4 regions of the Bradyrhizobium sp. USDA 4474 genome follow, and region 1 is predicted to be linked to each of the others. Evidence: predicted binding sites of a transcription regulator. Region 1 holds the regulator's gene; each other region holds the start of a gene.

What was found. The regulator LexA, encoded in region 1, represses DNA repair genes until DNA is damaged. The targets are predictions, from matches to a motif close to TGTTCNNNNTGTGTTCNG.
Region 2: a site for LexA is predicted at 4,352-4,369, ahead of uvrA (excinuclease ABC subunit UvrA). Genes of this name have one in related genera too.
Region 3: a site for LexA is predicted at 1,434-1,451, ahead of ACVW16_RS20395 (DNA recombination protein RmuC). Genes of this name have one in related genera too.
Region 4: a site for LexA is predicted at 6,151-6,168, ahead of ACVW16_RS13225 (ribonuclease T2 family protein). Genes of this name have one in related genera too.

The regions. Positions count from the first base shown of each region.
Region 1 is NZ_JBSRZJ010000002.1:87,942-95,805, forward strand. Features, by position in the region: gene ACVW16_RS02075 (S41 family peptidase) at 1-197, opposite strand, end outside; gene ACVW16_RS02080 (alpha-hydroxy acid oxidase) at 505-1,632, shown strand; gene ACVW16_RS02085 (HAD family hydrolase) at 1,632-2,273, shown strand; gene ACVW16_RS02090 (hypothetical protein) at 2,422-2,610, shown strand; gene ACVW16_RS02095 (molybdopterin molybdotransferase MoeA) at 2,824-4,035, shown strand; gene lexA (transcriptional repressor LexA) at 4,212-4,913, shown strand; gene ACVW16_RS02105 (hypothetical protein) at 5,100-5,303, shown strand; gene ACVW16_RS02110 (hypothetical protein) at 5,497-5,931, shown strand; gene ACVW16_RS02115 (ComEC/Rec2 family competence protein) at 5,942-7,864, opposite strand, start outside.
Region 2 is NZ_JBSRZJ010000002.1:7,396,703-7,404,566, reverse strand. Features, by position in the region: gene ACVW16_RS36435 (HAD-IA family hydrolase) at 1-489, opposite strand, end outside; gene uvrA (excinuclease ABC subunit UvrA) at 1,282-4,257, opposite strand; gene ACVW16_RS36425 (outer membrane protein) at 4,524-5,270, opposite strand; gene ACVW16_RS36420 (single-stranded DNA-binding protein) at 5,862-6,356, shown strand; gene gyrA (DNA gyrase subunit A) at 6,712-7,864, shown strand, end outside.
Region 3 is NZ_JBSRZJ010000002.1:3,920,988-3,928,851, forward strand. Features, by position in the region: gene ACVW16_RS20390 (AmpG family muropeptide MFS transporter) at 1-3, opposite strand, end outside; gene ACVW16_RS20395 (DNA recombination protein RmuC) at 200-1,402, opposite strand; gene def (peptide deformylase) at 1,573-2,097, shown strand; gene fmt (methionyl-tRNA formyltransferase) at 2,291-3,226, shown strand; gene truA (tRNA pseudouridine(38-40) synthase TruA) at 3,226-3,963, shown strand; gene dapE (succinyl-diaminopimelate desuccinylase) at 4,050-5,216, opposite strand; gene dapD (2,3,4,5-tetrahydropyridine-2,6-dicarboxylate N-succinyltransferase) at 5,225-6,070, opposite strand; gene ACVW16_RS20425 (pyrimidine 5'-nucleotidase) at 6,175-6,864, opposite strand; gene ACVW16_RS20430 (DUF1036 domain-containing protein) at 6,879-7,864, opposite strand, start outside.
Region 4 is NZ_JBSRZJ010000002.1:2,408,965-2,416,828, forward strand. Features, by position in the region: gene hisS (histidine--tRNA ligase) at 1-225, opposite strand, end outside; gene ACVW16_RS13185 (branched-chain amino acid aminotransferase) at 392-1,474, opposite strand; gene ACVW16_RS13190 (MarR family winged helix-turn-helix transcriptional regulator) at 1,814-2,353, shown strand; gene ACVW16_RS13195 (response regulator) at 2,350-3,081, shown strand; gene ACVW16_RS13200 (ATP-binding protein) at 3,103-4,491, shown strand; gene ACVW16_RS13205 (DUF3617 domain-containing protein) at 4,572-5,105, opposite strand; gene ACVW16_RS13210 (hypothetical protein) at 5,153-5,446, opposite strand; gene ACVW16_RS13215 (hypothetical protein) at 5,476-5,631, opposite strand; gene ACVW16_RS13220 (hypothetical protein) at 5,630-6,094, shown strand; gene ACVW16_RS13225 (ribonuclease T2 family protein) at 6,213-6,926, shown strand; gene ACVW16_RS13230 (23S rRNA (adenine(2030)-N(6))-methyltransferase RlmJ) at 7,115-7,864, shown strand, end outside.

The DNA.
Region 1 (7,864 bases):
TTGTCGGGCTTCTCGACATAGCTCGCCTTCACCCGCTCAAAGACCTCCCCGAACAGGTTGAGCTGGGAATAGGCGTCATCCGTGCCCGCGCCGACCGCCGCCCGTGCCGCCCACAGTCCGCCCTGCGGACCGGATACGAGGAGGGTCAGGCATGCGCCGGTGAGCGCGCCCAGGGGGAACAGCAGGGTTTTCCGCATGGAATGGGTGGCCTTTTCGCTTAGCGGTTCTTTTGAGGCTTGGCAGCCGCCATCCAAATGGCGATCCAGCCCGGTTCTCACAATATCATTCTGGTTTCTTCAAGGCCGGCCTGCCACGCCGGCGGGCACGCGATGAAAATCCCTTCGCCTGGACCTAAACATTTGGCAACGTTCGGAGACCAGCCCTCCCGGACAGCGGGAATCGGTCGGCCGACGACGCTTCGCAGCTATGCGAGTTTAGGATGGTTTTGGAAGGCCGAACGGGATAGGCGATGGCGTAAGACTTCAAATTCTCGGGAGGACAACAATGAACGACGCGCCCCGGCCGGAACGGAATGTCGAACTCGGCGCCAGTAACGAGCCATTCCAGAACCTGCACGAATTCATCCGGAAGGCGCGCTCCAACCTCAACCAGAACGCCTGGGACTACATCGTCGGTGCGGCCGAGACCGAGACCACCATGCGTCGCAACCGCATGGCGCTGGACGAGATCGCTTTTCGCCCCCGAGTGCTGCGCGACGTGCGCAAGGTCGATGGCTCCGTCGAGCAGTTCGGCCGCAACATGCGCCTGCCTGTCGTGCTCGCGCCTGTCGGCGCGCTGGAAATCTTCGATCCGCTTGGAGCCGCCAGCGTTGCCCGCGCCGCCGGCAGATTCGGCGCCGCCCATATGCTGAGCTCGGTTTCCGAACCCGGCCTCGAAAAGACCGCCGAAGCCGCCCCCGACGCGTTGCGCATGTACCAGCTCTATGTTCGCGGCGATGACGCGTTCGTGGCCGATGTCGTCAGCCGCGCCGAGAAGGCCAGATATGCCGCCTTCTGCCTGACCGTCGACACCGCCCATTACAGCCGTCGCGAGCGTGACATCGCCAAGCGCTACGTTCGCGAGAGCCGTCTGCGCGCTACCGGAGGCGACTACCAGAAGGGCCTGGAATGGCGGACCGTGAAAATGGTCAAGGACAAGTTCCGGATACCGTTGATCCTCAAGGGCATCGCCACTGCCGAGGACGCGCAGATCGCGGTCGATCACGGCGTCGAGTGGATCTACGTCTCCAACCATGGCGGCCGTCAGCTCGATCACGGCCGCGGTGCCATGCATGTGCTGCCCGAGATCGTCGAAGCGGTGAAGGGCCGCGCCAAGATCATGGTCGATGGCGGCATCTGCCGCGGCACCGACATCGTCAAGGCGATCGCGGCGGGCGCAGACCTCGTCGGCATCGGCCGGCTGCAATGCTGGGCACTGGCTGCGGCGGGCGAGACCGGCGTGGCGCGGATGCTCGAGCTGCTCGAGGACGAGGTGCTGCGCTGCCTCGGTCTCCTGGGCGCCACCTCCTTCGCCGAGGTCGACAAATCCTGTCTGCACCCGGCCACCGCAACCAACGCGCCGAGCGTGTTCAGCGCATTCCCGCTGTTCGACCACGAACCCTACCGATACTGATGGAAAGGACGCAAGTGACCTCGCTCTCGCCTGGTAGCGCCGATGCGCTTCTGTTCGATCTCGGACGCGTCGTGCTCGACATCGATTTCTCCAAGGCGATCACCTGCTGGGCGCGACATGCCGACTGCGAGCCGGAAGCCATCGTCGCGCGCTATATGCGCGACAGCGAGGCCTACCGGCTGCACGAGGTCGGCAAGATCAGCGACGAGGACTATTTTGCCTCGCTGCGCGCATCGCTCGGCATCGGCATCTCGGATGCGCAGTTCCTCGAAGGATGGAACGCGATCTTCGCCGGCGAGATGCCTGATATTGCGGAGCTGCTGCCGCGTGCGGCGAAGCAGATGCCGGTCTATGCCTTCTCCAACACCAACCGCCCCCATGTGGACTTTTTTTCGAAGGAATATGCCGACCTGCTCGGGCATTTCCGCGAGCTCTACCTGTCCTCGAGCATCGGGCTGCGCAAACCCGATGCGGAGGCCTTCGACCATGTCGTCGCCGCGATGGGGGTGCCCGCGAACCGCATCGTGTTCTTCGATGATCTCGCCGAGAACGTCGAAGGTGCACGGGCGCGCGGCCTGACCGCGGTGCATGTGACCTCGCCGACCGACGTCGGAAATGCCCTGAAGGCGCTGGGGATCTGACTTGGCAACCCGGCTCTGATTCCGGAGGCAATTTCACTGGAACTCGGGAACCAAAACCCTTTGTGCATTTTTGTACAGAGTTCCGGGAACGGAATCCCCGGCTCCGGACTCTATAGTCCGTTGGGAATTCTACATCGGACTTATCATCGTGTTGGGCAAAACCTACCTCACCAAGCAGGCCTCCCTGCTGATGAAATACGCCAGGACCACCTCGAATTCTGAGCTCTCCGCAAAACTGATCAGCAAGGCCGCCGACCTGAAGGCCCAGGCCGATCCAATGCCCGACAAGAATCCCAAAGCGCCTGATGTCAGTCCGAGCGAGCCGCCGGGGACCTGACCGATGCTGGCCACGGCTCTTGTCTTTGCCTTGGCCGTCGTTGTGCCGGTATGCGTCGCTCTCCTGATCATGCCGCGGCTGAACCGCCAGCTTCGTCCCACGGCTCCAGGGGTGGGATAAATCATCTTGTGCGGCTGCTTTGCCTGGACGCTCCCGCTCGGCTAGAACTCTCGCGGCTGATTTGCCCGAATGGGCGTAGCTGGAGTTTTCACCGTGGCCCTCATGCCGGTATCCGATGCGCTTGCTGCCGTGCTCGCGGGAGCGGAGCCGCTGGCCGAGGAAACAGTTGCGCTCGATCGGGCCTTTCATCGCGTGCTTGCGCGCGATGTCGCGGCGCGGCGGACGCAGCCGCCTGAGGCGATGTCGGCGATGGATGGCTATGCCGTGCGTGCGGCCGATGCGGCCAAGGTCGACACACGGCTCACGGTGATCGGCGAAGTCGCGGCCGGCCGGCCGTTTGCTGGAAGGGTCGGCGCCGGCGAAGCCGTGCGGATCTTCACCGGTGGCGTCGTTCCCGATAACGCGGATGCCGTGGTGATCCAGGAGGACACCGTCGCCGACGGCGAGTGCATCACGATCAAGGAAGCCGCCATCACCGGACGACACATCCGCCCGGCCGGCATCGACTTCCGCGAGGGCGACGTGCTCCTGCGCAGCGGCACGCGGCTCACGGAGCGCGACCTCGCACTCGCCGCCGGGATGAACCATCCGCAACTCGCGGTCCGCCGCCGGCCGACGGTCGCAATCCTCGCCACCGGCGATGAGCTGGTGATGCCGGGCTCGACGCCCGGCCACGGCCAGATCGTCTATTCCAATGGCTATGCCCTTCATGCTCTGGCTCGCAGCGAAGGTGCCGACACGATCGATCTCGGGGTCGCGGCCGATACGCTTGCCGCCACCACATCGGGCATCCGCCGCGCGCGCGAGAGCGGCGCCGACATCCTGATCACGACCGGCGGTGCCTCGGTGGGCGACCACGATCTGGTGCAACAGGCACTGAGGGACGAAGGTATCTCGATGGCGTTCTGGAAGATCGCGATGCGACCGGGCAAGCCCATGATGAACGGGCAACTGGGATCGATGCGCGTGATCGGCCTGCCCGGCAATCCCGTATCATCCTACGTTTGCGCTTTCCTGTTTCTGGTCCCGCTGATTCGCGCGCTGTCGGGGCGTTCGGTGGTTCATCATCGCCGCGAGCGCGCCGTGCTCGGCCGCGATGTCGGCGCCAACGATCAGCGCGAAGATTATCTGCGCGCGCGGCTGGCAGAGCGTGACGACGGCACGCTGGTCGCCGTTCCCGTCGATCATCAGGACTCCTCGTTGCTTTCGAATCTGGCTGCGGCACAGGCACTTCTCGTGCGCGCACCGTTCGCGCCGAAGGCCGAAGCAGGCACCGCTTGCGAGGTGCTGCGGCTGCCCGTCTGACCGCTTCGTTCGCGTGCGTTCCGCGAACTTCGTCGCGTTCACGGTAAATTAAGCAGTTGCGGAACATGTATCGAACATATAGTGTCCGTTCATGATTTGTTTCGAGCATGTAGCGGCTTATGGCTGAATTCAGCGTCTCGGAATTGAATGACATCACCAGGGGGATTTTGGTCGAGATGTTAACGCGCAAACAATACGAGCTCCTGCGGTTCATCAGCGAGCGGCTGAAGGAAAGCGGCGTGCCGCCCTCCTTCGACGAGATGAAGGACGCGCTCGATCTGCGCTCGAAATCGGGCATCCACCGCCTGATCACTGCGCTCGAGGAGCGCGGCTTCATCCGCCGTCTGCCCAACCGCGCCCGCGCGATCGAGGTGATCAAGCTGCCCGAGCTCCAGGCCGCCGCCGGCAGTCGCCGCGGCTTCACCCCGAGCGTCATCGAGGGCAACCTCGGCAAGGTGCGCATGACGTCGAGCCCGCCGGCGGATGAGGGCGAGCGTCCCGTCGCGGTGCCCGTCATGGGCCGGATCGCGGCCGGTACGCCGATCGAAGCCTTGCAGACCCGCAGCCACACTATCAGCGTTCCGCCCGACATGCTCGGCGCGGGCGAGCACTATGCGCTCGAAGTGCGCGGCGATTCCATGGTGGACGCCGGCATCCTCGACGGCGACATGGCCCTCATCCAGCGCAACGAGAGCTGCGACACTGGCGACATCGTCGTCGCCCTGATCGACGACGAGGAAGCCACCTTGAAGCGCTTCCGTCGCCGCGGCGCCTCGATCGCGCTCGAGCCAGCGAATGCCGCCTATGAGGTCCGCATCCTGCCCCCCAACCGGGTCAAGATCCAGGGCAAGCTGATCGGTCTCTATCGCAAGTACTGAGCGCCACGTTCTCGCGCGATCGGTGACTGCGATCAACGATTGGAGCGGACGATTGTCCGCTCCGGCTGGATAGACTTTCTGGTTCTGCACAGATTATCCCGCCACCTCTCCAGCCCTACATCCCCGGCATGCCGCAACGAAGCACACTCGCTTCGATGGGCCTCCAGGGAGACTGAGGAGAGAATGATGGGCAAGATCATCCTGAGCACCGTCACGATGACGCTGATCACAGCGTCCGGATCGCACGCCTTTGCTGCGCATGCGCAGCATCGCCTCGGCAAGGTGCCGCAGGCGACGAGCGCGCAGATCCGCGATGCCCGCAACGCCATCGAGCAACAGGCGCAGCCCGGCTGGCAATATTCCGGCTGGTCCGCGCCGGCCGGACGCTGAGCGCGAAGCCTCCCAAATGCACGGAGGCAAGCTTTGTTCCCAGCCGTTCGGGAAAGATAATGTGATTGCGGCTCGCGGATCGGAGCCGCAGATTTGCCTACAACCAAGCAGAGTCTTGCAGGCTTCAACTCTGATAGAGGCCGGCGCCTCCAGGACAGAGGCGCGGGTTGCTATCCCCGATGAGGAGCACCCGATGTGTGACTATAGCTTGCATGCCGTCGCGACGCGTCCCGCAGAAGTCGGCGAGACGATCGTCACGACAACGTTCCGCGGCACCTCGACGCGCGGCTTCGCCTCTGAAGCCGACATGTCGGTCGCGGTCTGCCTGCTTCCGGGAACGGAGCTCGCCTTCGCCGACAACGTCCGCTACGACAACAGGTGGATCTGGACCCGCACCATCAATTCCCGCGTAGGCAAGTTCGGCAAGGTTGATCCGCACATTCCCGATCGCCATCACGACGCGATCGAATTCCCCGATGGCAAATACGTGCTGGTGACGCAGCTCGTCGAAGGCCAGCGCGCAACCGTGCTGCAACTGCCCGTGACCCAGCCGCTCGGCGAGCGCGAGCACAAGCCGCAAGTGGCCGCCGACAGTCGCACGACGCCGCCACGCCTGCCGATCGGCTGAAGCGTCGATTCTAGTCCTCGGCCTGAAGGTCGGCCTCCGACGGCGTTGCGTCTTTGGTCCGCGGAGCTGCCGACCGTGGCTTGAGGGTTTGGCCGAAATCTGCATCGCCGGGCGCCACCGGCGACCAGGAGCGGTTTGCGCCCCTCGCTCTCACCGGCTGAACCGCAAAACCGTCACCGCGCTGTGTCAGCGCAAGCGCGCCCTGGCTCGCCAGACGCGGCCGATCGATCACCATTGCAGCGCAATCGGGCGGCGCAGGCCTCGCCGTCACCACCAGCGCTGCGCGGCTGCAATCGTCGGCCAGCGCGTCGATGCGCAGCGCCAGCGCAATCATGCGGCCGTCGGCAAGCGGCGTCACGCAGCCGGCATCGTCGCACGACACGCCGTCGCCGAGCGAAGCGCTGGCGGCATCGCGCGGGTCGGCGTCCGCCGCGAGCCACTCCTTGAGAAGGAAATTGTCCTTCTTCGTCCTGATCAGATGCAGCTGCCCATCCTTGCCGCGCACCGCGACGTTCTGGCCGTCGGCGGCAATGAGAATGTCGGGTTGCCGCACCGACAAGGCCCAGATCGTTGCGACCGCAAGCACGATCGCACCCGACCAGCGCAGCGGCGTGCGCAACAGCCCCATCAGGACAAGCCCCAGGCTCGCCGTCACCAGCGGCGCGGTGCCGAAGGCGCCGACATGGCCGATAGCCCCTGGCAATGCCGCCACCCAGCGGGTGACCACAATCATCCAGTCGATGCCGATCCCCATCAGCCACCAGAACACGCCGTCCAGCCCGAACGGAGCCGCGAGCAGTCCCAACAGCCCGGCCGGCATCACCAGCGCCGAGACGACGGGCATCGCACCGAGATTGGCGAGCACGCCGTAGGGCGTGACGCGGTGAAAATGGAAGGCGGCATAGGGCGTGGTCGCAAGCCCCGCGATCATGGAAGCCATGAACAGCATCGCGATCTCGCGGCCGCCCCACAGCGCAATCCGCGCCGTCGTCGAATGATCGGGCGAGGCAAGCAGGTTCGGCATCCCGATCTGCACCATTGCCACCAGCCCGAGCGTCGCCGCAAACGACATTTGGAAGCTCGGATGCACCAGCGCTTCCGGCGCAACCGCGAGCACGATCAGCGCCGCCACCGCCAGCGTGCGGAACGTGATCGCGCGACGGTCGACGATCACGGCAATCAGCACCACCGCGGTCATGAAGAACGATCGCTGGGTTGCGACCTCCGCGCCCGAGAGCAGCAGATAGAATGCGGAGGCCACCAGCGCCGCGGCCGCCGACCATTTCTTGATTGCGAATCCGGCCGCCAGCCCGGGGATCAGCGCCAACAGCGCGCGGACCGCGAAGAAGACGACTCCAGCGACGACCGCCATGTGGTAGCCGGAGATCGACAGCACGTGGCCAAGCCCCGAGACGAACATCGCATCGTTGACGGGCGTGGTGATCGCATCGCGGCGGCCGGTCAAAAGCGCGGTCGCGATTGCGCGGTTGTCGCCGTCGAGCACGGCGCGGATCCGCGCGTCGATCGCATCGCGCAGGCCCTGCATGAGCGCAGCATAGCGCAACTGCAATCCGCCTGACACCGGCGGCGTCACCGTCGTGATCGCCCCCATCGCGAAACCGGACGCGCCGATGCCCTGGAAGAACATGTCGCGCGAGAAATCGTAGCTGCCCGGCCGCAACGGCGACAGCGGCGGCATCAACCGGGCCTTCAACTGCACGAAGCTGCCGACATCGGGCGCCGTCCCCTTGCGCACGGAGAGGCGGACGCGCTCGAGCTTGACGTCGCCGCGCTGCGCCTCCATCGCGGTGACGCGCAGCACGAACCGGTCGGTGCGTTCGCGAATGTCGCGGGTCTCGACGAAGCCCGACAGCGACACGGAATAAAGCGGCTTTGCGAGCACGGCGTGGGCGATGCTTGCTGTCCTCCACGT
Region 2 (7,864 bases), 7.3 Mb from region 1:
GTCGCGGACCTCGTCGCCGATTGAAATGACGTTTTGCGGCATCACGCCAGCACGCCGGATGACGCGGCGAAATTTCGCGGGCTTGCCGAACACGGAAGCCGCGCCCTCGAAATACCGGAATAGCGTGGCTGATGCGCCGAGCTTTTGCCGCGCATTGACTTCGCTGTCCGACGTTATCAGCGCGAGCTGCACGCCGTTCTCGGATAGCGTCCGCAGCATCGCTTCAGTGCCCGCAAACAGCGAAATCTCCGACGCCGCTTCCGCCTTCAGACGCCGCGCATAACGCGCGATGGCCGGCAGCTTCCACACGGGCACCTCGAGCCGTGAGAGGATCTCGCGCGTCGAGGCATGCCGCAGCCCTTCGACATCCTCATCCCTGACGCGCCGAAAGCCGAAACGATCGGCGACGTCGTTGATGGTGCGGAGGAACCAGGGGAAGCTGTCGACGAGAGTGCCGTCGAGGTCGAAGATGGCGAGGGCGTAGCGCATGAAGGAGGGGAGGTTACCAGCAGCAAGCCGGGCTTGGAGATGATTTGGCCGAGGTGTCGGAGCCCAGTAATGCAGCGCGTCGTACATGTTCACTGGCCCACTCTGCAAATGCAAGACGAGAGGCTGGGTCAGCGAAAACCCCAGCTGGAAACCGTGCGTCGTACCAGAGCGCGACCGGCGAATTGGTATCCTTCATCGCTGCAGTCGCACTCCAGGGCATCCGGCTTTCGACGCCCGGAGTCCTAATGACTGTCGAGACATCATCAAAGGCAACCTGCCACGTCATCTGCGCGGCTCCATGCAGCTCGAATGATCTGCCAAAACATTTGGCGAATGCATCAGAGCATCACGAAGAATGCGAAGCAATACCCCAGCATGAACCACATTAGCGATCCGAATGCCGCACCCGCTGCCAACCAACCTCGATCCACGGCTGCACAGGCCCAAACGATGATCAGGAAGATTGCGACGACTGGGGCACCGGCGCTGATGCGCTGGTCGATGAGAGCCTTCAGGTTCTTACCAGTCACATTCCAAAAAGTCTGTGTTCGGCTCTGGTGGCTTGAAATTCGAAATGGAAGCCGCTTGCTCCAGTTGCGTTGCTCATTCTGACCTCCCGACGGCGAAGTCAGAAAGGTATAGCAGGGATCAGCGATTAACCCGAGGTTGCTAATAGGCGAACTAAGTATCGTCCCACGGAGGATACTTAGAAGAAGCGAAACGCATGGATCGGCCAAGCGACTGGCCGAGCCATCGGTCCCATAGACACACTGCCAAGACTGCAGCGATAGGCTACTCCGCCGCCTCGCTCGTGCTCCGCCGCTTCGGCTTGCGCGCCTTCTTCAGCACCGGCTCCAGGAACTTGCCCGTGTAGCTGCGCTGCGCTTTCACGATGTCCTCGGGTGGGCCCCAGGCGACGATCTCGCCGCCGCCGTCGCCGCCTTCGGGGCCGAGGTCGATGACCCAGTCGGCGGTCTTGATGACTTCGAGATTGTGCTCGATGACGACGACCGTGTTGCCTTGCGCGACCAGCTCGTGCAGCACCTCCAGGAGCTTCTTGACGTCGTGGAAGTGCAGGCCGGTGGTCGGCTCGTCCAGGATGTAGAGCGTGCGGCCGGTGGCACGCTTGGACAGCTCTTTTGCAAGTTTGACGCGCTGGGCTTCGCCGCCCGACAGCGTCGTCGCTTGCTGGCCCACGTGAATGTAATCCAGCCCGACCCGGTGCAATGTCTGAAAAGTCTCGCGCACGCGCGGCACCGCCTTGAAGAACTCGGCGGCTTCCTCGACGGTCATGTCGAGCACGTCGGCGATGCTCTTGCCCTTGAACAGCACTTCGAGCGTCTCGCGGTTGTAGCGCTTGCCCTTGCAGACGTCGCAGGTGACGTAGACGTCGGGCAGGAAGTGCATCTCGATCTTGATGACGCCGTCGCCCTGGCACGCTTCGCAGCGGCCGCCCTTGACGTTGAAGGAGAAGCGGCCCGGCTCGTAGCCGCGCGCCTTCGCTTCGGGCAGCCCGGCGAACCATTCGCGGATCGGCGTGAAGGCGCCGGTGTAGGTTGCCGGGTTCGAACGCGGCGTGCGGCCGATCGGCGACTGGTCGATGTCGATGATCTTATCGATATGCTCGAGCCCCTCGATGCGGTCGTGCGGAGCTGCGCCTTCGCTGGCATTGTTCAACTTGCGGGCGATGGCCTTGTAGAGCGTGTCGATCAGCAGCGTCGACTTGCCGCCGCCGGAGACGCCGGTGACGGCGGTGAACAGGCCGAGCGGAATTTCGGCCGTGACATTCTTGAGGTTATTGCCGCGCGCGTTCACCACCTTGATGGTGCGGCGATGGTTCGGTGGCCGCCGCTCCGGCACCTCGACCTCGAGCTCGCCGGTGAGATATTTGCCGGTGAGCGATTTCGGGTTGCGCATGATCTCCGCGGGCGTGCCTTCGGCGATGATGTTGCCGCCGTGCATGCCGGCGCCCGGGCCGATGTCGAGCACGTGGTCGGCGAGCAGAATCGCGTCCTCGTCATGCTCGACCACGATCACGGTGTTGCCGAGGTCGCGCAGCCGCTTCAGGGTGTCGAGCAGGCGCGCATTGTCGCGCTGGTGCAGGCCGATCGACGGCTCGTCCAGCACGTAAAGTACGCCCGTCAACCCCGAGCCGATCTGCGAGGCCAGGCGGATGCGCTGGCTCTCGCCGCCGGACAGCGTGCCGGAGGAACGGGAGAGGGTGAGATAGTTGAGGCCGACGTCGAGCAGGAAGGTGAGGCGCTCGCGGATCTCCTTGAGGATGCGCCCGGCGATCTCGTTCTGCTGCGCGTTCAGCGTATCAGGCACGGTCTCGAACCATGCGCCGGCGCCTTTCACCGACAGCTCCGAGATCTCGCCGATGTGCTTGCCGCCGATCTTGACGCAGAGCGCCTCGGGCTTCAGCCGGAAACCATTGCAGGCGCCGCAGGGCACGTCGTGGAAATACTTTGCGAGTTCTTCCCGCGCCCACTCGCTCTCGGTTTCGCGGTAGCGGCGGTTGATGTTGGTGATGACGCCCTCGAACGGCTTCTTGGTGTCGTAGGAGCGCACCCCGTCCTCATAGGAGAACTTGATCTCGTCGTCGCCGGAGCCATGGAGGATCGCGTTCTGCGTCTTCTTGGGCAGATCCTTCCACTTGGTGGTGAGCGTGAACTTGTAGTGCTTGCCGAGTGCCGTCAGCGTCTGCACGTAATAGGGTGACGATGACTTGGCCCAGGGCGCGATCGCGCCCTTGCCGATGGCGATCTCCTTGTCGGGAATGACCAGGTCCTCGTCGACATGTTGCTCGACGCCGAGGCCGCCGCAGGCCGGGCAGGCACCATAGGGATTATTGAAGGAAAACAGTCTGGGCTCGATCTCGGGGATCGTGAAGCCCGAGACAGGGCAGGCGAATTTTTCCGAGAACAGGATGCGCTCGGGTCCGCTCTTGTCGTGGATCTTTGCCGTCTTCTTTTTCTCTTCCGCCGGCGCTGCCGCCGGCGCGTCGGCGAACTCGACGACGGCGAGGCCCTCGGCGAGCTTCAGCGCGGTCTCAAAGCTTTCGGCAAGGCGCTGGCCGATATCGGCGCGCACCACGATGCGGTCGACCACGACGTCGATGTCATGCGGGAATTTCTTGTCGAGCGTGGGCGCTTCCGCCAGCTCGTAGAAAGTGCCGTCGATCTTGACGCGCTGAAAGCCCTTCTTGAGCCATTCGGCGAGTTCCTTGCGGTACTCGCCCTTACGGCCGCGCACGACGGGCGCCAGCAGATAGAGGCGGGTGCCTTCCGGCAGCGCCAGGACGCGGTCGACCATCTGCGAGACGGTCTGGCTTTCGATCGGAAGTCCCGTGGCCGGCGAATAGGGCACGCCGACGCGCGCCCAGAGCAGGCGCATATAGTCGTAGATCTCGGTGACCGTGCCCACGGTCGAGCGCGGATTCTTCGACGTCGTCTTCTGCTCGATCGAGATTGCCGGGGACAGGCCGTCGATCTGGTCGACGTCGGGCTTCTGCATCATCTCCAGGAACTGGCGGGCATAGGCCGACAGTGATTCGACGTAGCGGCGCTGGCCTTCCGCATAGATGGTGTCGAAGGCGAGCGAGGATTTGCCGGAGCCGGAGAGGCCGGTGAAAACCACGAGCTTGTCGCGGGGAATCTCGACGTCGATGTTCTTGAGGTTGTGCTCGCGCGCGCCACGGATCGTAATCGCGCGCAGGCTGGAGCCCGCGTTCTGCTGTTGGCGCTTCGCCTTGATCACTTCATCCATCCCGTTGCCCTCGAAGAATCCCATGAGCGAGCAACCGCACCAACGTTCCGGCGCGCTTCGCCCGGAACCGGGATCGGCGCCAATGGGTATGTGAGCGAACGTAGGAAGAACGGGGAGGGATTTCCAGAGGGACCTGCGAATCGTCAACGGATTGTTGTGGCGCTGGCAGGACTTGGCAGCAGCTGATGGCGATTGCACCGAATGGAACAGCAAAAAGGCCGGCACGAGGCCGGCCTTTCGTGACGTTGTGACGTCGGTTGCGAGGATCAGTACTTCGCGACCACCGGGCCACCGAAGGTGTAGTTCAGGCGGACGGTGCCCATGTCCACATCCTGCTTGATGTTGTCGGCGCGGAAGGGCAGGCCGACCACCGTGAAGCTGTCGTTGTGCTTGCCCATGAACAGGTGGTTGTACTCAAAACCAACCGACCAGTTCGGCGCGAAGCCGAACTCGATGCCGGTGCCGATGGTGCCGCCCCAACGGGTGTCGCTCGCGTCGCCGACCGTGACACCGGCCAGAGTGCCGCTGAACTTGTTGTGGGTGACGGCCGCACCGCCCTTCACATACCAGAGGACGTTGTTCCAGGCGTAACCCACCTGGCCGGTGAAGAGGCCGATGGCGTCGATCTTGGTATTGTTCACCAGCGGGAAGAACGCGGCGGGCGAGCTGGTGTTCGAACCCTTCAGATCGGCCCAATCACCCTGCGCTTCGACGCCGAACACCCAGGCGGCGGACTGCCAGCGATAACCGATCTGACCACCGGCGAGAGCGCCGGTCGCGTCATGGCAACCTTCGCTCGTCGTGGGGACAGTAGCGCCACCGACGCTGGTCGTGTCCCAGCAATTGTGGCTGGAGCCGCCACCAGCGTTGGCGCCAATGTAGAAGCCGCTCCAGTTGTAGATCGAAGCGATAGCTACCGGAGCCTTGGTGTAGGGGCGAGCCGCCAGATCGGCAGCCGAAGCGGCGCCAGTGAGGGCGAACAGAGCGGCCGAAGCCAACAAAACCTTTTTCATTTTCAACTTATCCCAGTCCCAGTTTCTGTTGTTGCCTTCCGTGCGTCGGAAGGGCAGCGGACGTCGTCCAACTGACGTCTTGCTTACACCACTGAAGCCGCAAGTTGTGTCTCTCAAAAGCCACAACAGGCGCAAAACGTGGCGTTTGCTGGAAGAAACAGCAAAAGGCCGGCGCGAGGCCGGCCTTCGATTCTCGAATGGATTCAGAGGGATCAGTGCTTTGGGGATCAGTACTTGATGACCGTATTTAGCGATTGCCGGGCTGCCGAAGCGGTAAGTGAGGCGGACGAGACCGATGTCGACATTGTGGCTGATCCGGTCGGTCTGGAATGCAACGCCAGCGGGTGTATTCAATGTGACGGTCCGATTCCCCCAAGATGTGGTCATACTGCCGCGCAGGGTTTGGACGCTTGGCTCGCCGCCATTTCGATGGGAACAAATCTGGAACGAAGGCCCGATCGGTGCTATATGTGGGGATAACCGAGGGCGTGGTGGGCCGATCGGCGCTTGTAAGCGTATAGGGTCGCCCCAACAGGCGGCAGCGCGGGCGCGCCTTTTCGAAATTCAGTGGCATTGGAGTGGAGAGCGGCGATGGCGGGAAGCGTCAACAAGGTCATTCTGGTTGGAAATCTCGGCAAGGATCCGGAGATCCGCCGCACCCAGGACGGGCGACCGATCGCGAATCTGAGCATCGCCACCTCCGAGACCTGGCGCGACAAGAACAGCGGCGAGCGCAAGGAAAAGACCGAGTGGCACCGCGTCGTGATCTTCAATGAAGGGCTCTGCAAGGTCGCCGAGCAGTATCTGAAGAAGGGCGCCAAGGTTTACATCGAAGGCGCGCTCCAGACCCGCAAATGGACCGACCAGAGCGGCGTCGAGAAGTACTCCACCGAGGTCGTGCTGCAGGGCTTCAACTCGACGCTGACGATGCTCGACGGCCGCGGCGGCGGAGGTGGCGGCAGCTTCGGTGACGAGCCGGGCGGCGATTTCGGCTCGTCCGGTCCGGTCAGCAGCGCACCGCGTCGGCCCGTGGCGGCCGGCGGTGGTGGCCGCAACAATGACATGGACGACGACATCCCGTTCTAGGAATGGTCCGGGCGATGAGGGTGCGCTGGTCAGGTTGATCAACACCTTCCACGTCGCGTCAGTAAACCCAACTAATCGACGGAAGGGGCTCGGAATTTGCGGGCCCGCTTCATGTTTGGGATGAAGTCGGGGCGCGGGCTGCAAAGCGGCAGAACGGCCGCACTCGCCCACGGCTCGACCGCCCGTCCGAGGCGATTTTGGAAGGTTGATTCCAGGCTCATCCAGGATGCCCGCTTCAGGGACGTAAGTTATTGGAAGAATAGACGGAAAAAGCGCTTCCCTGGCCTCGCGAGGGTGGTTATCAGGGCCTCGATGCGCTATATGATTCCCAGATAGAATCTCACCGGATTTCCCCTTGGCAGACGACGACAACAAGCCCGGCGACCAGCCGGCGCAACCCTCGGACATTCGCCCCGTTTCGATCTACGAGGAGATGAAGAAGTCCTACCTCGATTACGCCATGAGCGTGATCGTATCGCGTGCGCTGCCCGATGCGCGCGACGGGTTGAAGCCGGTGCATCGCCGCATCCTCTACGCGATGAACAATCGCGGCGACACCCCGGACAAGAAGCACAAGAAGTCCGCCGGTGCCGTCGGTGAAGTCATGGGTAAGTACCACCCCCATGGCGACCAGGCGATCTACGACGCCCTGGTGCGCATGGCGCAGGACTTCTCGATGCGCGCGCCCCTGATCGATGGGCAGGGCAATTTCGGCTCGGTCGACGGCGATCCGCCAGCGGCCATGCGCTACACCGAATCCCGCCTGACCAAGATCGCGCTGAAGCTGCTCGAGGACATCGACGACGATACGGTCGATTTCCAGGACAACTATGACGGCTCCGAGCGGGAGCCTGTCGTTCTGCCGGCTCGGTTCCCGAACCTTCTGGTCAACGGCGCCGGCGGCATCGCCGTCGGCATGGCGACCAATATCCCGCCGCACAATCTCGGCGAGGTCATCGATGCCTGCGTGGCGCTGATCGACAATCCGTCGCTGACGATCGACGAACTCAACAACATCATCCCGGGCCCGGACTTCCCGACCGGAGGCATCATCCTTGGACGCCAGGGCATCCGCAGCGCCTATCACCTCGGCCGCGGTTCCATCGTAATGCGTGGCAAGGTCGAGTTCGAGACGATCCGGAAGGAGCGCGAGGCGATCGTCATCACCGAGATCCCGTATCAGGTGAACAAGGCGACGATGGTCGAGCGCATCGCCGAGCTCTACAAGGAAAAGAAGATCGAGGGCATCTCCGATCTGCGCGACGAGTCCGACCGCGACGGCTATCGCGTCGTCGTCGAGCTCAAGCGCGACGCCGTGCCCGACGTGGTGCTGAACCAGCTCTACAAATTCACACCGCTGCAGACTTCTTTCGGCGTCAACGCCGTCGCCCTCGATAGTGGCCGTCCGCAGACGATGAACCTGAAGGACATGCTGACGATCTTCGTCGGCTTCCGCGAGCAGGTCGTCACCCGCCGCACCAAATACAAGCTGCGCAAGGCGCGCGAGC
Region 3 (7,864 bases), 3.8 Mb from region 1:
CATGGGGAGGTGTTAGCAGATTCTGGGGGCGCGAGGGACTGTCGTTGCCGCCGGCCACAAACGAGGTGTCGTCGCCTTCTCCGCTGTCATCGTCCGCGAAGGCGGACGATCCAGTAGTCACCAGCACCTCGGCTCAACAATGACCGTCACGGCGTACTGGATACCCCGCCTTGGCGGGGCATGACAGTGTGCCCCGAGGTCACTCCCCCGCCTGGAGCTTCCGCGGAAACAGCTCGCCAGCGCCCGTCGCCACCAGCCGCGGGCCCTCCGCCGGCGCATCGCTCTTGCTGAAATCGAGTTCCTCGATCCGTCCCGCCCGCTTTTCGATCTTGTCGGCGGAGATCAGGATCTGGCGGACGTCCTCGTTGGCGTCGGCAAAATGCTTCTGCAGCTTCAGCACGCGGTCGCGCAGGCGACCGAGATCGTCGCCGAGCTTGATCACCTCGGTCTGGATCTGGTCGGCGGCATCGCGCATCCGCGCGTCCTTCATGATCTGCTGCATCACCTGGATCGCGAGCATCAGCAGCGAGGGCGAGACCAGCACGACCTTGGCGCGATAGGCCTTCTGGATCACGTCGTCGAAGCCGTCATGGATCTCGGCGTAGACCGATTCCGACGGCACGAACATCAGCGCCATCTCCTGGGTCTCGCCGGGGACGAGGTATTTTTCGGCGATGTCGCTGACATGTTTCATCACGTCGCCGCGCAGCCGCTGCGTGGCAGTGCGTCGCTCCTCGTCGGTGCGGGCGTCGTGCAGCGCGGTCATCGCTTCCAGCGGGAATTTCGCGTCGATGCAGAGCGGGCGCTGGTCGGGCAGGAAGACGACGCAGTCGGGCCGTTTTCCCGTCGAGAGCGTGAACTGGAACTCGTAAGCGCCCTTCGGCAGGCCGTCCTGGACGATCGCCTCCATCCGCGCCTGGCCGAAGGCGCCGCGCGACTGCTTGTTGGCGAGCACGTCGCGCAAGGTCGTCACCTGCGTGGTCAGGTCGGTGAGGTTCTTGTGCGCGCTGTCGATGATGCCGAGCCGCTCGTGCAGCGCGCGCAGGCTCTCCATGGTGTTGCGGGTCGAGTGTTCCATCGACTGGCCGACGCGATGGGTCACCGAATCCAGCCGCTCGTTGACGGCCCGCGCCATCTCGGCCTGGCGTCCAGCCAGCGCCTCCGTCATGGCGTCGACCCGGCCGGAGGCCTCAGCTTGGGCGTGCAGCACCTGGGCGAGCCGCTCCTCGAGCTCGTCGGCCCGGATCGCCCCCGCCATCGCCAGTTCCGCGCCGCGACGCCCGGATCTGGCGACCACGACGGCAATCACCACCAGCAGGATGAGGACGAGGGTGCCGAAGCCGATCAGCGCATCGAACCCGCGCACCGGCCAGTCGCCCAGCATGAAAATGATCTCGTTCATGCCTGTCCTTCTAGCCGATTCGCCACGGGCCACGAACGAATAGCGAACATTTACGTTGATCGATCCCTCATTTTTTATGGTTAACCAAAGGTGAAGTTTATGGTTAGCGGAGGGTTAACGCGTTCCCGGCCGCATTGACCCGATGTCGCGCGCGGCTTAAATCGCCCGGCATGGCCCTCAGAGAAATCATCATCCTGCCCGACAAGCAGCTGCGTCTGGTCTCCAAGCCGATCGAGAAGGTCACGGCGGAGATCCGCAAGCTTGCCGACGACATGTTCGAGACGATGTATGACGCGCCCGGCATTGGCTTGGCGGCGATCCAGATCGCGCAACCGCTGCGGCTGATCACGATGGATCTCGCCAAGCCCAACCAGGACGGGGAGACCAAGCCGGAGCCGCGCGTCTTCATCAATCCGGAGATCATCGCCTCGTCTGAAGACCTGTCGGTCTACGAGGAAGGTTGCCTGTCGATTCCCGAATATTACGAGGAGGTCGAACGTCCCGCGAAAGTGCGTGTGCGCTTCACGGACCTCGACGGCAAGCTGCACGAGGAGGACGCCGAAGGCCTCTACGCCACCTGCATCCAGCACGAAATCGACCATCTCAATGGCGTGCTGTTCGTCGACTATCTCTCGAAGCTCAAGCGCGACCGCGTGATGAAGAAGTTCGAGAAAGCCGCCAAGCGCGCGGAGTAGAGTTTTTGGTGCTGCGCCACACTCCCCTGGGCTCCCTCCCCCCTTGTGGGGGAGGGCGGGGGAGAGGGGTAGCCGAGGAAATGGTCTAACGGGGAAGAAGAACCAGTCCGCACTCTCGTCGTGAGAGCGCGTCGTGTGGCACCCCCCTCCCTAGCCTTCCCCCACTGGGGAGGGAACGTACAGAGTCCCTGTCATGCCCCTTCGCCTGATTTTCATGGGCACGCCCGATTTCTCCGTGCCGACGCTGCTCGAACTGGTCGCGCATGGCCACGAGATCGTGGCCGTCTATACGCGCGCGCCGAAGCCGGGCGGCCGGCGCGGGCTGCAATTGCAGCCGACGCCCGTTGAAGAGGCCGCGCGAAAACTCGGTGTGCCGGTGCTGACACCGAGGACGTTGAAGACCCAGGAAGCGCTGGACGAATTCAGCGCCTTTGACGCCGACGCCGCCGTCGTCGTCGCCTATGGCATGATCCTGCCGCAGGCGATCCTCGATGCGCCGAAGCTCGGCTGTTACAACCTTCACGCCTCGCTGCTGCCGCGCTGGCGCGGCGCCGCGCCGATCAACCGCGCGATCATGGCCGGCGATGCCGAGAGCGGCGTGATGGTGATGAAGATGGATGTCGGCCTCGATACCGGCGATGTCGCCATGGCCGAGCGTCTCGCGATTTCAGACAACATGACTGCGCTGGATCTGCATGATCGCCTTTCCCGGCTGGGCGCCGATCTGATGGTGCGCGCCATGGCCGCCCTTGACCGCGGCGGCCTCCAGCTGAAAAAGCAGAGCGAAGAGGGCGTCACTTACGCCGCCAAGATCGACAAGGCCGAGGCCCGGATCGACTGGACAAAGCCTGCGCACGCCGTGCTGCGCCACATCCACGGTCTGTCGCCGTTTCCCGGTGCCTGGGCGGAGCTTGCCGGCGTCAGCGAGAATGCGCGAATCAAAATCCTGCGTTGTGAGCTTGCCAAGGGCTCCGGCGCGCCGGGCGAGGTGCTCGACGCCAAACTCACGATCGCCTGCGGCGAGGGCGCGATCCGCATCCTCGAGCTGCAGCGCGAGGGCAAAGGCCGGATGCAAGCGGCGGACTTTTTACGCGGCGTGAAGGTCGAGCCGCCGATGCGGCTCTGCTGATGCCCCGCTACAAGCTCACCCTCGAATATGACGGCGCGCCGTTCTTCGGCTGGCAGGTGCAGGACACGCTGCCGTCGGTGCAGGGCGCGCTGGAAGCCGCGGTGAAGGCGATGACCGGCGCGGATGTGCGGGTGCATGGCGCCGGCCGCACCGATGCGGGCGTGCACGCGCGTGGCCAGGTTGCGCATGTCGATATCGACAAGCAGTTTCCGCAGGGCCGTTTTCGCGATGGCCTCAATGCGCATCTGCGCCCGCATCCGGTGGCGGTGCTCGAAGCCGAGATCGTCCCTGACACGTTCGAGGCGCGCTTCTCGGCCGTGAAGCGTCACTATCGCTATCGCATCATCAACACCCGCGCCAATCTCGCGCTCGATGCCGGCCATGCCTGGCGCGTGCCGCGCCGGCTCGACTCTGAAGCGATGCATGCGGCCGCCCAACGCCTGCTCGGCAAGCACGATTTCACGACGTTTCGCGACACCGAGTGCCAGGCCAAATCGCCGGAGAAGACGCTCGACCAGCTCGACGTGCTGCGCGACGACCGCGAGATCATCATCGTCACCTCGGCGCGATCGTTCCTGCACAGCCAGGTGCGCTCGATGGTGGGATCGCTGGTCTGGGTCGGCGAGGGCCGCTGGAGCGCCGACGATCTCTCCGCAGCGCTCGCGGCGCGCAACCGCTCTGCCTGCGGCATCGTCGCTCCGCCCGAGGGGCTGTATCTGATGAAGGTGGATTATTAGAGCGTGATGACGCCCCGGCGTCATGGCGGCCGGGCAGGCGGGACAAGCCCGGACATGACGGCGGAGGGTTTGGCGATAGTGGTCTCTTAGCCAAAATACCGCGTCAAAATCCCGCGATAGACCTTGGTCAGGTTCTCCAGGTCCGTCACCGGCACGCGTTCGTTGACCTGGTGCATGGTCTGGCCGACCAGGCCGAACTCGATCACCGGGCAATAGCTCGAGATGAAGCGCGCATCGGAGGTGCCGCCTGATGTCGACAGCTCCGGTTTGCGGCCCGTCACCTCTTCGATCGCGGACACGGCGAGATCGGTGAACGGCCCCGGCTTGGTCACGAACACGTTGGAGTTCGATGGCTCCCAGACGATGCGAGCCTTGATGCGGTTGCCGCAGGCTTTGGCGAGACGCGACTCGACCAGCTCGCGCAAGGATGCCTGCGTATGGTTGTCGTTGTAACGGATGTTGAATCTGGCGCGGGCCTCGCCGGGGATGACGTTGAAGGCCTTGTTGCCGACGTCGACCGAGACGAATTCGAGATTGGAGGCCTGGAATTGCGCGCTGCCATTGTCGAGCGGCTCGTCGCTGATTGCCACGATCAGGCGCGAGATGTCCGGGACCGGATTGGCCGCGCGGTGCGGATAGGCGACGTGGCCCTGCACGCCGTCGACATAAAGCGTGCCGGATTGCGAACCGCGGCGGCCGACCTTGATGGTATCGCCCAGCGTCTCGACATTGGAGGGCTCGCCGAGCACGCAATGGTCGAACGTCTCGCCGCGCTCGGCAGCCCATTTCAGCAGCTTGATCGTGCCGTTGATGGAAACGTCTTCCTCGTCGCCGGTGATCAGGAACGAGATCGAACCCTTGCCGTCCGGGCGTGGCTTGCCGCCGTTCGCGGCGAGATGCTCCAGTACGGCGGCGACCGAGCAGGCGATGCCGCCCTTCATGTCGACCGCGCCGCGGCCGTGCAGAAAACCGTCCTTCACCTCGCCGGAGAATGCGCCGACGCTCCAGGCGCTCTCGTCGCCGGGCGGCACCACGTCGGTATGGCCCGCAAAGGTGATGTGCGGCCCTTCAGCACCGATCCGCGCATAGAGATTGTCGATATCGGCGGTCCCGTCCTCGCTGAAGGTCACGCGGTGACAGGTGAAGCCTGCAGCGTTCAGCACCCTTTCAAGCACGCCGAGTGCGCCGGCGTCTTGAGGGGTTACCGAGGGGCAGCGGATGAGGTCGCGGGCAATGGAGAGGGCATCGGTCATGTGCCGCCTTAATCCCGCAGCAGCTCGTTGATGCTGGTCTTCGACCGCGTGCGCTCGTCGACGCGCTTGACGATCACGGCGCAGGCGGTGCTCGGGCCGATCTGGCCGTTCTTCATGGGCTTGCCGGGCAGCGCGCCGGGGACCACCACTGAATACTCGGGCACCTCCCCCATGAAGATCTCGCCGGTCTCGCGATCGACGATCTTGGTCGAGGCGCCGAGGAACACGCCCATCGACAGCACGGCGCCCTTGCGCACGATGACGCCCTCGGCGACCTCGCTGCGCGCGCCGATGAAGCAATCGTCCTCGATGATCACGGGCTCGGCCTGGAGCGGCTCGAGCACGCCGCCGATGCCGGCGCCGCCGGAGATATGCACCCGCTTGCCGATCTGCGCGCAGGAGCCGACGGTGGCCCAGGTGTCGACCATGGTGCTCTCATCGACGTAGGCGCCGAGATTGACGAAGGACGGCATCAGCACCACGTTCTTGGCGATGAAGGCGGAGCGGCGCACCACCGCGCCCGGCACCGCGCGAAAACCGGCGTCGCGAAAACGGTTCGGGCCCCAGCCTTCGAACTTCGAGGGCACCTTGTCCCACCAGTTGGCCTGGCCCGGGCCGCCGGGAATGACGTCCATGTCGTTGAGACGGAAGGACAGCAGCACGGCCTTCTTCAGCCACTGGTTGACCTTCCACTTGCCGTCGGCGCCGCGCTCGGCGACGCGGGCCTCGCCCTTGTCCAGTGTCTCCAGCGCCTGGGTCACGGCCTCGCGGACTTCGCCCTTGGTCGAGGTCGAGATGGTCTCACGCGCGTCGAAGGCGCTGTTGATCGTGGACTCCAGGGCGGACAAGGACATCGGGATTTCCTCTAGGTATCGGGAATTTTGATGGATTGGGGGCTTTTTCGGGATTTGGAGGGGCGAAGTCAAGGCATACTCCACCACCGTCCCGGGCTACGACTCTAGCGAGACAGCCCGGCCAAAAACGCCGCCAGATCATCCGTGACATAGTCCACATGGGCGGCATCGCGGCCTTCCAGCTCCCAGTCCTCGCGTACCACTTCCTTGGTGCCGTCAGGCACCACCAGCACCGTGGTCATGCCGAGGTCATGCGGGACGGTGAGGTTGCGGGCGAGATCTTCGAACATGGCTGATCTGGTCGGGTCGACCGCATGGTGGCTGAGGAATTTCTGATAGGTCTGCGCCGCCGGCTTGGGCTCGAATTCGGCGGCGATGATGTCGAACACGCCGTCGAAATGCGAACCGAGGCCGAGCCGCGCCAGCACCGCATCAACATGGTCGACCGAGCCGTTGGTCAGGATCAGCTTGCGGCCCGGCAGCTTTGCGATGGCCGCCCCGAGCGCCGGGTTCGGCTCCAGCGGCGAATGATCGATCTTGTGGACGTAAGCCAGATAGTCGTCGGCGCGCACGCCATGCAGGGTCATCATGCCGCGCATGGTGGTGCCGAAGCGGCGGTAATAATCCTTCTGGATCTTGCGCGCTTGTTCCGGCGTGACGTTCAGCCAGTTGCAGACGAACTCGCCGATTCTGGCATCGACCTGCTGCCACAGGTTGACGTGATGCGGGTAGAGCGTGTTGTCGAGGTCGAACACCCAGGTGTCGACATGGGCAAAGGCGCGGGGCGATTTCATCAAAATTCTCTCGATCACGGCAACGCAAAGCGCAACGTCTTGCCGCCGCTCGACATGTCCACGGCGCCGAATCCGGTCGCTGCAAATCCGCGCGCGCCGCAATCGGTCTGCTCGACGGTCTCGAACTTGGTCTCGCGGGTGCAGAGCTGCTTGTCGCCGCCCCAGTTCAGCGGCCTGTCCTTCAGCTTGATGGCGCGGTTGTCGCCGTCGACGGCTTCCGCGAAGCTGAAGATCTGCTTCGGCTGCCCGGTCACGTCGGGATGCAGGCACGTTTTGGGGTCGATGCGATACCAGCCGCGGCTCGTCACCGCCTTGCCGTCGTCGGTGGCGACCGCTGCCATCACCTTGTGCGGCGTGTCGTTGCACCAGGTGAGACCACTCGGGGACGGCGTCTGCGCGGCTTCGACCATGGTCTTGAAGAGATTCGGCGAGGAGACCACGTCCGGGGACAATCCGCGGCTCTTCAGGAAGGCTGCGAGGGCGGCCTGCGTCTTCGGTCCATCGACGCCGTCGATCGCGCCGATATCGTAGCCCGCGATCACCAGCAGCCGCTGGATGCCGGCAAGCCGCGCCTGTTCGTCGTCATATTCGGAATCCTCGGCGAGATAGGCGACGAGATTGCCGTCGTCGCCTGTCGTCGGGGTGATCTGGGTAAAGGGTGCTTGCGTCTGGCCGCTGCGGCACTGGCGCGCCGCGGCGATGACGAAATTGTCCGGCGCCACGCACAGCATGTCGCTGCCGTTCTGCGGGATGGGAGACGCGCCATAGATGCCGAGCGCGCGGGCATTGAGGAGGATGCGGTCGGCGGTGAGCGTTCCCTGCACCACCACGCGGCAGGTCGCGGGATCGATCCTGAACCAGCCCCGCGTCGCGGTGGCCGCCCTGTCGTCGATGCCGATCGCGGCCTCGACCACATAGGACATGCGGTTGCAGATCTTGAGATCGGCAACGGCCGGTGCGGAGGAGAAGACGAACGACACCGCCGCGGCCGGCAGCGTCA
Region 4 (7,864 bases), 2.3 Mb from region 1:
GAACACGCCCTCGTTCGGACGGTCCTGATCGGGCAGGAACTTGCCGAGCGCATCGGTGTATTCCATCGCCGGCGTCTCCACCGGCTCGAACCCGTAGAGCTCGTAGACGGCGCGGATCTTCTCGACCATCTCGCGCGTCGCCCGGATCACTGAGGGGTCGCGATCCTCAAGCCCGCGCGGCAAGCGCGCCTTCAGTTTCTGCGGTTTTTTGGGTTTTTCGGCCATGCGCGCGTTTACCAGCCGACGCGCGATGCGGCAACTGCCGGCTGATGGCCTCCCCGGATGCTGCACAGCGCGTCGCCTCCCGGCGGCGTGATGCGCTGCTGATCCGGGCTCCAGCAACCGGCATTCTGGTCCCGGCTCGCGCTTCGCGCGTCCGGGACACGAGAGATCAAATCACCTTGCGGATCCAGTTGTGGGGATCGTTGGTGCGGCCGTACTGGATGTCGACGAGCTGCTTGCGCAGGCCCATGGCGACGGGGCCGGCGGCGCCGCCCGAGATCTCGAAATCGCCGCTGACCGAGCGCACCCTGCCGATCGGCGAGATCACGGCGGCAGTGCCGCAGGCAAACGCTTCCTTGAGCCTGCCGCTCGCTGCATCCTTGCGCCACTGGTCGAGCGAATACGGCTCCTCGCGCACGGTCTTGCCGGCATCGCGGGCGAGCGCGATGATGGAGTCGCGGGTGATGCCGGGCAGGATGGTGCCGAGCGGCGGCGTCGACAGCGAGCCATCGTCGAACACGAAGAAAACGTTCATGCCGCCGAGCTCCTCGACGTAGCGGCGCTCGACCGCATCGAGGAACACGACCTGATCGCAGCCGTGCTGGATCGCTTCGGCCTGCGCGCGCAGGCTGGCCGCATAATTGCCGCCGCACTTGACGGCGCCGGTGCCGCCGACGGCCGCTCGCGTGTAATTCTCGGACACCCAGATCGAGACCGGCGCGGGGCCGCCCTTGAAATAGGAGCCGACGGGTGAGGCGATCACCGCAAAGATGTATTCGGACGACGGCTTGACGCCGAGGAAAGTCTCGCTCGCGATCATGAAGGGACGCAGATAAAGGCTGCCCTCGCCGCCCGGCATCCAGGCGCGGTCGATACGCACGACCTGCTCGACCGCCTCGATGAAGACGTCCTCGGGTATCTGAGCCATCGCCATGCGGTCGGCGGAGTCCTTGAAGCGGCGCGCATTGGCGTCGGGACGGAACAGGTTCACGCCGCCGTCGTCGCGCTTGTAGGCCTTGAGGCCTTCAAAGATTTCCTGCGCGTAGTGCAGGACCGCGCCGGCGGGATCGATCTGGAAGTTGGCACGCGCCTCGATCTTCGCCTCATACCAGCCGCCCTTGGACTGGTTGTAGCGGACCACAGCCATGTGATCGGTGAACACGCGCCCGAAGCCGGGGTCCACCAGCTTGGCGATCCTGTCCTTCTCAGGCGTCGGATTGGATGCGGGCTGGATGTCGAATTTCATGCTCATGTCCTTGCCTCCCGCTGCCGGTGGCGGCGCTGTTTCTCGCGCCCGCCTGCCCGTTTTCGGGCCCGGCTGGCTCATTAGGTTTCTGGCCGAACCTCCGCCAGCCTTGTTACGGCCGGTTTCCGTGACCAGCATGTCTTCCGAGGACATGCTTTTGCGGAAGGCGGAAGTCCAGTATGTTTTGCCGAAATGCCGCTCGACAATCGCACGGTAGATCTGCTTCGGCCGTCACCGCCTGTCGGGCACACTCCGGCCGATCCTGGAAATGCTACCCGACGCGAAACGATCTAAAATTTCGTGCGGGCCAATCGTTTTGTAACATTGAACCCAAGATACGTCAATATGCCTGACATAAATTTCGCGACTCCCTCTCAAGATACTGCCGAGCCACGGCCGGCGGCAGGCGAAGGAGGCAATTTGCGCTGGGATATCATCGAGCTGCTGTTCTTCGCCTATCGCGATTTCGTCGGCGATCCCGACCAGGAGCTGGAGGCTTTTGGCTTCGGCCGGGCCCATCACCGGGTCATGCATTTCGTCTACCGCTACCCGGGCCTCAAGGTCGCCGACCTTCTCGACGTCCTGCGCATCACAAAACAGTCGCTCGGCCGCGTGCTCAAGCAGCTGCTGGACGAGGGCTACATCGTGCAGAAGACCGGCGACAATGACCGACGCCAGCGGCTGCTCTATGCGACGCCGAAGGGCGAGGCGCTGGTGCAGAAGCTCGCCGGGCTCCAGACCACGCGGATCACCAAGGCGCTCGCCGAGATGGCGCCTGATGATGCCGAGACCGTCAAGCGCTTCCTGCGTGCCATGATCGACCGCGACGATCCGGACAAGGTGCTGGAGACGATCTTCGCCACCAATCAAGCCTCAAAGGAGTGACCGTGCCGCTCGCTGCCACGCTCGCCCGTCCGCCGGCACGACCGGCCGACGACGCCCCGCATCTGCTGCTGGTCGACGACGATCGCCGCATCCGCGATCTCCTGTCGCGCTTTCTCTCGGCCGAAGGCTATCGCGTCACCACCGCGGCCAGTGCCGGCGATGCCCGCGCGAAGCTGCTGGGACTGCATTTCGACTTGTTGATCCTCGACGTCATGATGCCCGGCGAGACCGGCTTCGATCTCGCCCGGTTCATCCGCACATCCTCCTCGGTGCCGATCGTGATGCTGACGGCGCGGCATGAGGCCGAGGCCCGTATCGAGGGCCTCCAGATCGGCGCCGACGATTACGTCGCAAAGCCGTTCGAGCCGCGCGAGCTGGCGCTGCGCATCAACAACATCCTCAAACGCGCCGCGCCGCCGGTCCAGGCCGCGGCGGTAGAGAAGATCGCGTTCGGCCCCTACGTCTATCATCTCGATCGCGGCGAATTGCGCCAGGGCGAGGAGGTCATCCATCTCACCGATCGCGAGCGCGAGATGCTGCGGATTCTCTCGGAGACGCCGGGCGAGACCGTGCCGCGCAGCGCGCTGACCGGCAACGGCAGCGTCAACGAGCGCGCCGTCGACGTCCAGATCAATCGCCTCAGGCGCAAGATCGAGACCGATCCCGCCAATCCGCTGTTCCTGCAGGCGGTGCGCGGCATCGGCTACCGGCTCGTGGCCTCGCCGTAGACCTTGAGTGAAGCAGGACCGATGAGCACGATCGATACCGGCCTGACGCTTCTGAAGAGCGCCGCCGGCCGTGTTTCGCGCGCCAACGGCTGGATGGGCAACGCATTCAAGGGCTGGATGCCGACCGGCCTCTATGCGCGCGCCCTGCTCATCATGATCGTGCCGATGGTGATCCTGCAATCGGTCGTCGCCTTCGTGTTCATGGAGCGGCACTGGAACACGGTGACGCGCCGCCTCTCGGCCGCCGTGGTGCAGGACATCGCCGCGCTGATCGACATCTACAAGGGCTATCCACAGGACAAGGACCGCGAGCAGATTCGCCGCATCGCCCTGCAGCGCCTGCAGCTCACCGTCGATTTCCTGCCGCCTGGCGACATGCCGCCGCCCGGACCAAAACCGTTCTTCTCGCTGCTCGACCAGACGCTGTCGGTGCAGCTGGGCCGCCAGATCGGACGCTCGTTCTGGATCGACACGGTCGGCCGCTCCAACCTCGTCGAGATCCGCATCCAGCTCGACGATGCCGTGATGCGCGTGTTCGCGCAGCGCAGCGCCGCGTATGCCTCGAACTCGGAGATCTTCCTGTTCTGGATGGTCGGCACGTCGTCGATCCTGCTGATCGTGTCGGTGCTGTTCCTGCGCAACCAGATCAAGCCGATCCTGCGGCTTGCGGATGCAGCGGAAAGCTTCGGCAAGGGCCGCGAGGCGCCGAACTTCAGGCCGCGCGGCGCGCGGGAAGTGCGGCGCGCGGCGGGCGCCTTCCTCGAGATGAAGTCGCGGATCGAACGCGCGATGGAGCAGCGCACCGCGATGCTCGCCGGCGTCAGCCACGATCTGCGCACCATTCTCACCCGTTTCAAGCTCGAGCTGGCGCTGATCGGCGACAACCCCGAACTCGAGGGCATGCGCAAGGACGTCGACGAGATGTCGATGATGCTGGAGGATTACCTCGCCTTTGCCCGGGGCGATTCCGGCGAGCAGTCGCAGCCGACCGACATGGTGCAGGCGCTCGAGGAGCTGCGCAGCGACGCCGAACGCCACGGCCATGCCGCGACCGTGACATTCAGCGGCCTGCCCGTGGTGACGGTGAAGCCGGCCTCGTTCAAGCGCTGCCTCGCCAACCTCGTCACCAATGCCGCGCGCTATGGCAAGGCCATCGCCATCTCCGGCCAGCGCGATCACCGCTATCTGACTGTGACGGTCGACGACGACGGCCCGGGTATCCCGGTGCATTTGCGCGAGGAAGTGTTCAAGCCGTTCCTGCGGCTCGACAATGCCCGCAACCAGGACGAAGGCGGCACGGGCTTAGGCCTCGCGATCGCCCGCGACATCGCCCGCTTGCATGGCGGCGACATCACGCTGGGCGACAGCCCGATGGGCGGATTGAGGGCGAGCGTCCGGATACCGGTGTAGCTTTCGCACCTCGCTCAGCACGAGCGAAGCCCGTCGCATCCCAGTAAGAACGCGGCGAGGAGCGCACCGGTTTTCCGGGACTACTGCTTCGGCAGCAGCGCCTTCAGCTTGTCGACGTCGCGCACGTTCATCTTGAACCCGCCGGGCATCACGATGTCGCCGGGCTTCTGGTCCGCCTTGCATGCGCCAAGCCATTTGGCCTCCAGCGTCATGGTGGTGTCGCGCCCTGCGGTACCGGCGGCACCGCCCTGCGCATGCGACGAGGTCTTCACCGTGTAGGCCGAATTGAAGTCGCCTGTGATCTCGGCGTGCGAGGTCGTGGACATGCCGGCGACGCTGCACTCGGAATCGCTGACATAGCCGGTGGCCGTCTTCTTGACGTCTTGCTTGGAGCAGACCTGCTTGGCCATCGGCGAGATGTTGTTGCTCATCTCCTTGTCGACAGCCTCATCGGTGCAATGCTGCATGGTCATTTCCGGCATCGCAGAGCCGGTCCTGACCATTTTCATTTCCCAGAGGCCTGCCTTGCGCACCGGCAGGTCGTCAGCGACGGCGCTGCCCGCCGACAGCACGAGACAAGCGACTGATCCGAGCAAAGCAAGCTTGCGCGTCATGGCAGAACTCCCGGCTGAGATGTCGAGGCTCGCCGTTCCGAAACGCCTCAGTAGAGGGTGCGGATCGGCCGATCGGCGGCGCCGTAGGGCACCCAACGACAGGCGAACGAGATGTAACCGCCCTGATAGGCCTGCACCGCGAGGAATTTCACCACCTTGCCGTACTGCGCGCAGTGATCGACCGCGACCTGGCGCGCATCGACCTGGGTCGCCATCGAATAAGCGATGATGCCGCCGGTGTCGTTGCCCTTGAAAGGCGGCACCGGGAGGATGTCGGCGCGCGCCGACTGGCTCGCCATCATACCCAAGGCAAGAAGGCCCGCGGCCGCAATGATTCGCATTCCCGTCACTCCAATTGATTGCCGGCAGTTTACGTTGCCGGCGCGGCGGTGGAAAGAACCGAAGGCCTGTCGAATGCGACGTTGTTGATCAACTCCTGCCCGAGTGTTGCCGCGCTGCACTTGACCTCCCCCGCCCTTCGCGGCACCGTCTGACCTTCGCAGATCATGCTGTCTGGATTGCCCATGCGCGCCTCGACCTCCCCGAAATCGCTTCGCTTAGCCGCCGTTCTCGGCCTCGTGTTCGGGGCGCTGTCGCTCACCGAGGCCAAGGCCGCCAATCCGCTGGAGCTGAATTTCTGGCTGAGCGGGCCGCGGTATGACGGCAATGTCGCCGAATGCGACAAGGCGCTGCCGACGATCTCGAGCCAGTTCTGGGAGAAGGAAAGCTCGTTCTGGAATTCGCCCTTGCAAATCACGGGCTTCGCCAACGTTCACGAGACCGCTTTCCGGCCCTGGGCTTCGGACAACATTCCGCGCCGCTTCTGCACCGGCGAGGCCATGCTGACTGACGGCAAGGTGCGCAGGGTGCACTTCTCGATCATCGAGGATGGCGGCTTTGCCGGATATGGTCAGGGCGTCGAATGGTGCGTGGTCGGGCTCGACCGCAACTGGGCGTACAACCCGTCCTGCCGCGCAGCCAAGCCCTGAGCCGAAGGCCCTGATTCGGGCTCATCGAGCCACCGGATCATCCGGCGCCGGAATTTTGTTCTTGAAATGTTCTCGTTGCCTGCTAGGCTTCTGCACAGTCTAGTTGAGGGGCGTCACCATGTTTCATTTTAGATTGCATTCGTTCTTCCGTCTCGTGATTTCGCTGACCGTCCCCCTGACCCTTGCCGCCGGGCTGATCTCGCTCGCCGACGGTGCAAAGGCGCAGGACAAGCGACAGAACACACCCGGTGAATTCGACTTCTACGTGCTGTCGCTGTCGTGGTCGCCGTCCTTCTGCGAGGAAGCGGCCGAGCGCGGCCGCGGCGGCGGGCGCTCCAACATTCAGTGCGAGGGACGGCCTTATTCCTTCGTGGTTCACGGGCTCTGGCCGCAATATGAGAGCGGCTTTCCGGAATATTGCCAGCGGCCGTCGCCGCGGCTGAACCGCAGCATCGTCTCTTCGATGCTCGATTTGATGCCGGCGCCAGGATTGATCTTCAATGAATGGGACAAGCACGGCACCTGCTCCGGGCTCACCGACCGCACCTATTTCGAGACCATTCGCAAGGCGCGCGCCGCGATCAAGATCCCGGCCGAATATCTCGAGCTGTCGGAGGCCAAGACGGTGGCGCCGGGCGAGGTGGAAGAAGCGTTCATCAAGGCCAATCCCGGTTTGAGCAATGCGGCCATCTCGGTCACCTGCAACCGGACGCGACTGTCCGAAGTCCGCATCTGCCTCAGCAAGGACCTGCAGTTCCGCGCCTGCGAGGAGCTCGAACGCCGCTCCTGCCGCCGCGACCAGGTGACGATGCCGCCGATCAGGGGCGGTTAGATCAGGCATTCGTGCCCCGGCGCAGCGCAGTTTCTCTTCGCCGATGCGCTGCAGAGCCGGGCCGCGCTGCATGGGAATCCCAAGCCCCTGGGGGCCGGCTCTGCGCAGCAGCGTTGCACGCTGCCACGCGTCCGGGACACTCGCGCTTGCCTCTTTGCGCAAGCCGCCGCGTGGCGTAGTGCTCTTGCATGAACTATCGCCACGCCTTTCATGCCGGGAATTTTGCCGACGTCATCAAGCACATCGTGCTGGCACGCATCCTGACCTATCTGCAGGACAAGCCAGCCGCCTTCCGCGTCATCGACACCCATGCGGGTGCCGGGCTCTATGATCTCGACAGCGACGAGGCGCGCCGCAGCGGCGAGTGGCTGACCGGCATCGCGCGACTGATGCAGGCGCGCCTCTCGAACGAGAGCGTCGCGCTGACCAAGCCGTACATGGACATCGTCCGGGCCTTCAACCCGAAGGGTGAGCTCAAGGCTTACCCGGGCTCGCCGCTGATCGCGCGCGCGCTGATGCGGCCGCAGGACCGGCTGGTGGCCTGCGAGCTCGAGCCGAAGGCGCGCAAGACGCTGATCGACGCGTTGCGGCGCGACGAACAGGCGCGCGTGGTCGATCTCGACGGCTGGATGGCGCTGCCGGCTTTCGTCCCGCCGAAGGAGCGGCGCGGGCTCGTGCTGATCGATCCGCCCTTCGAGGCCAAAGACGAGTTCCAGCGGCTGGGCGAGGCCTTCTCCACCGCTTTCGCGAAATGGCCGACCGGTATCTATGTAATCTGGTATCCCGCCAAGAGCCGGCGCGCCACCGACACGCTGGCGCAACTCGTGGCTCGCACCGCAGCTGCCGCAAAGACTCCCGGGAAATGTCTCCGCCTCGAATTCAGCGTCGCGCCGCAGGCCGACGGCGCCGCCCTCACCTCGACCGGGCTCCTGATCGTC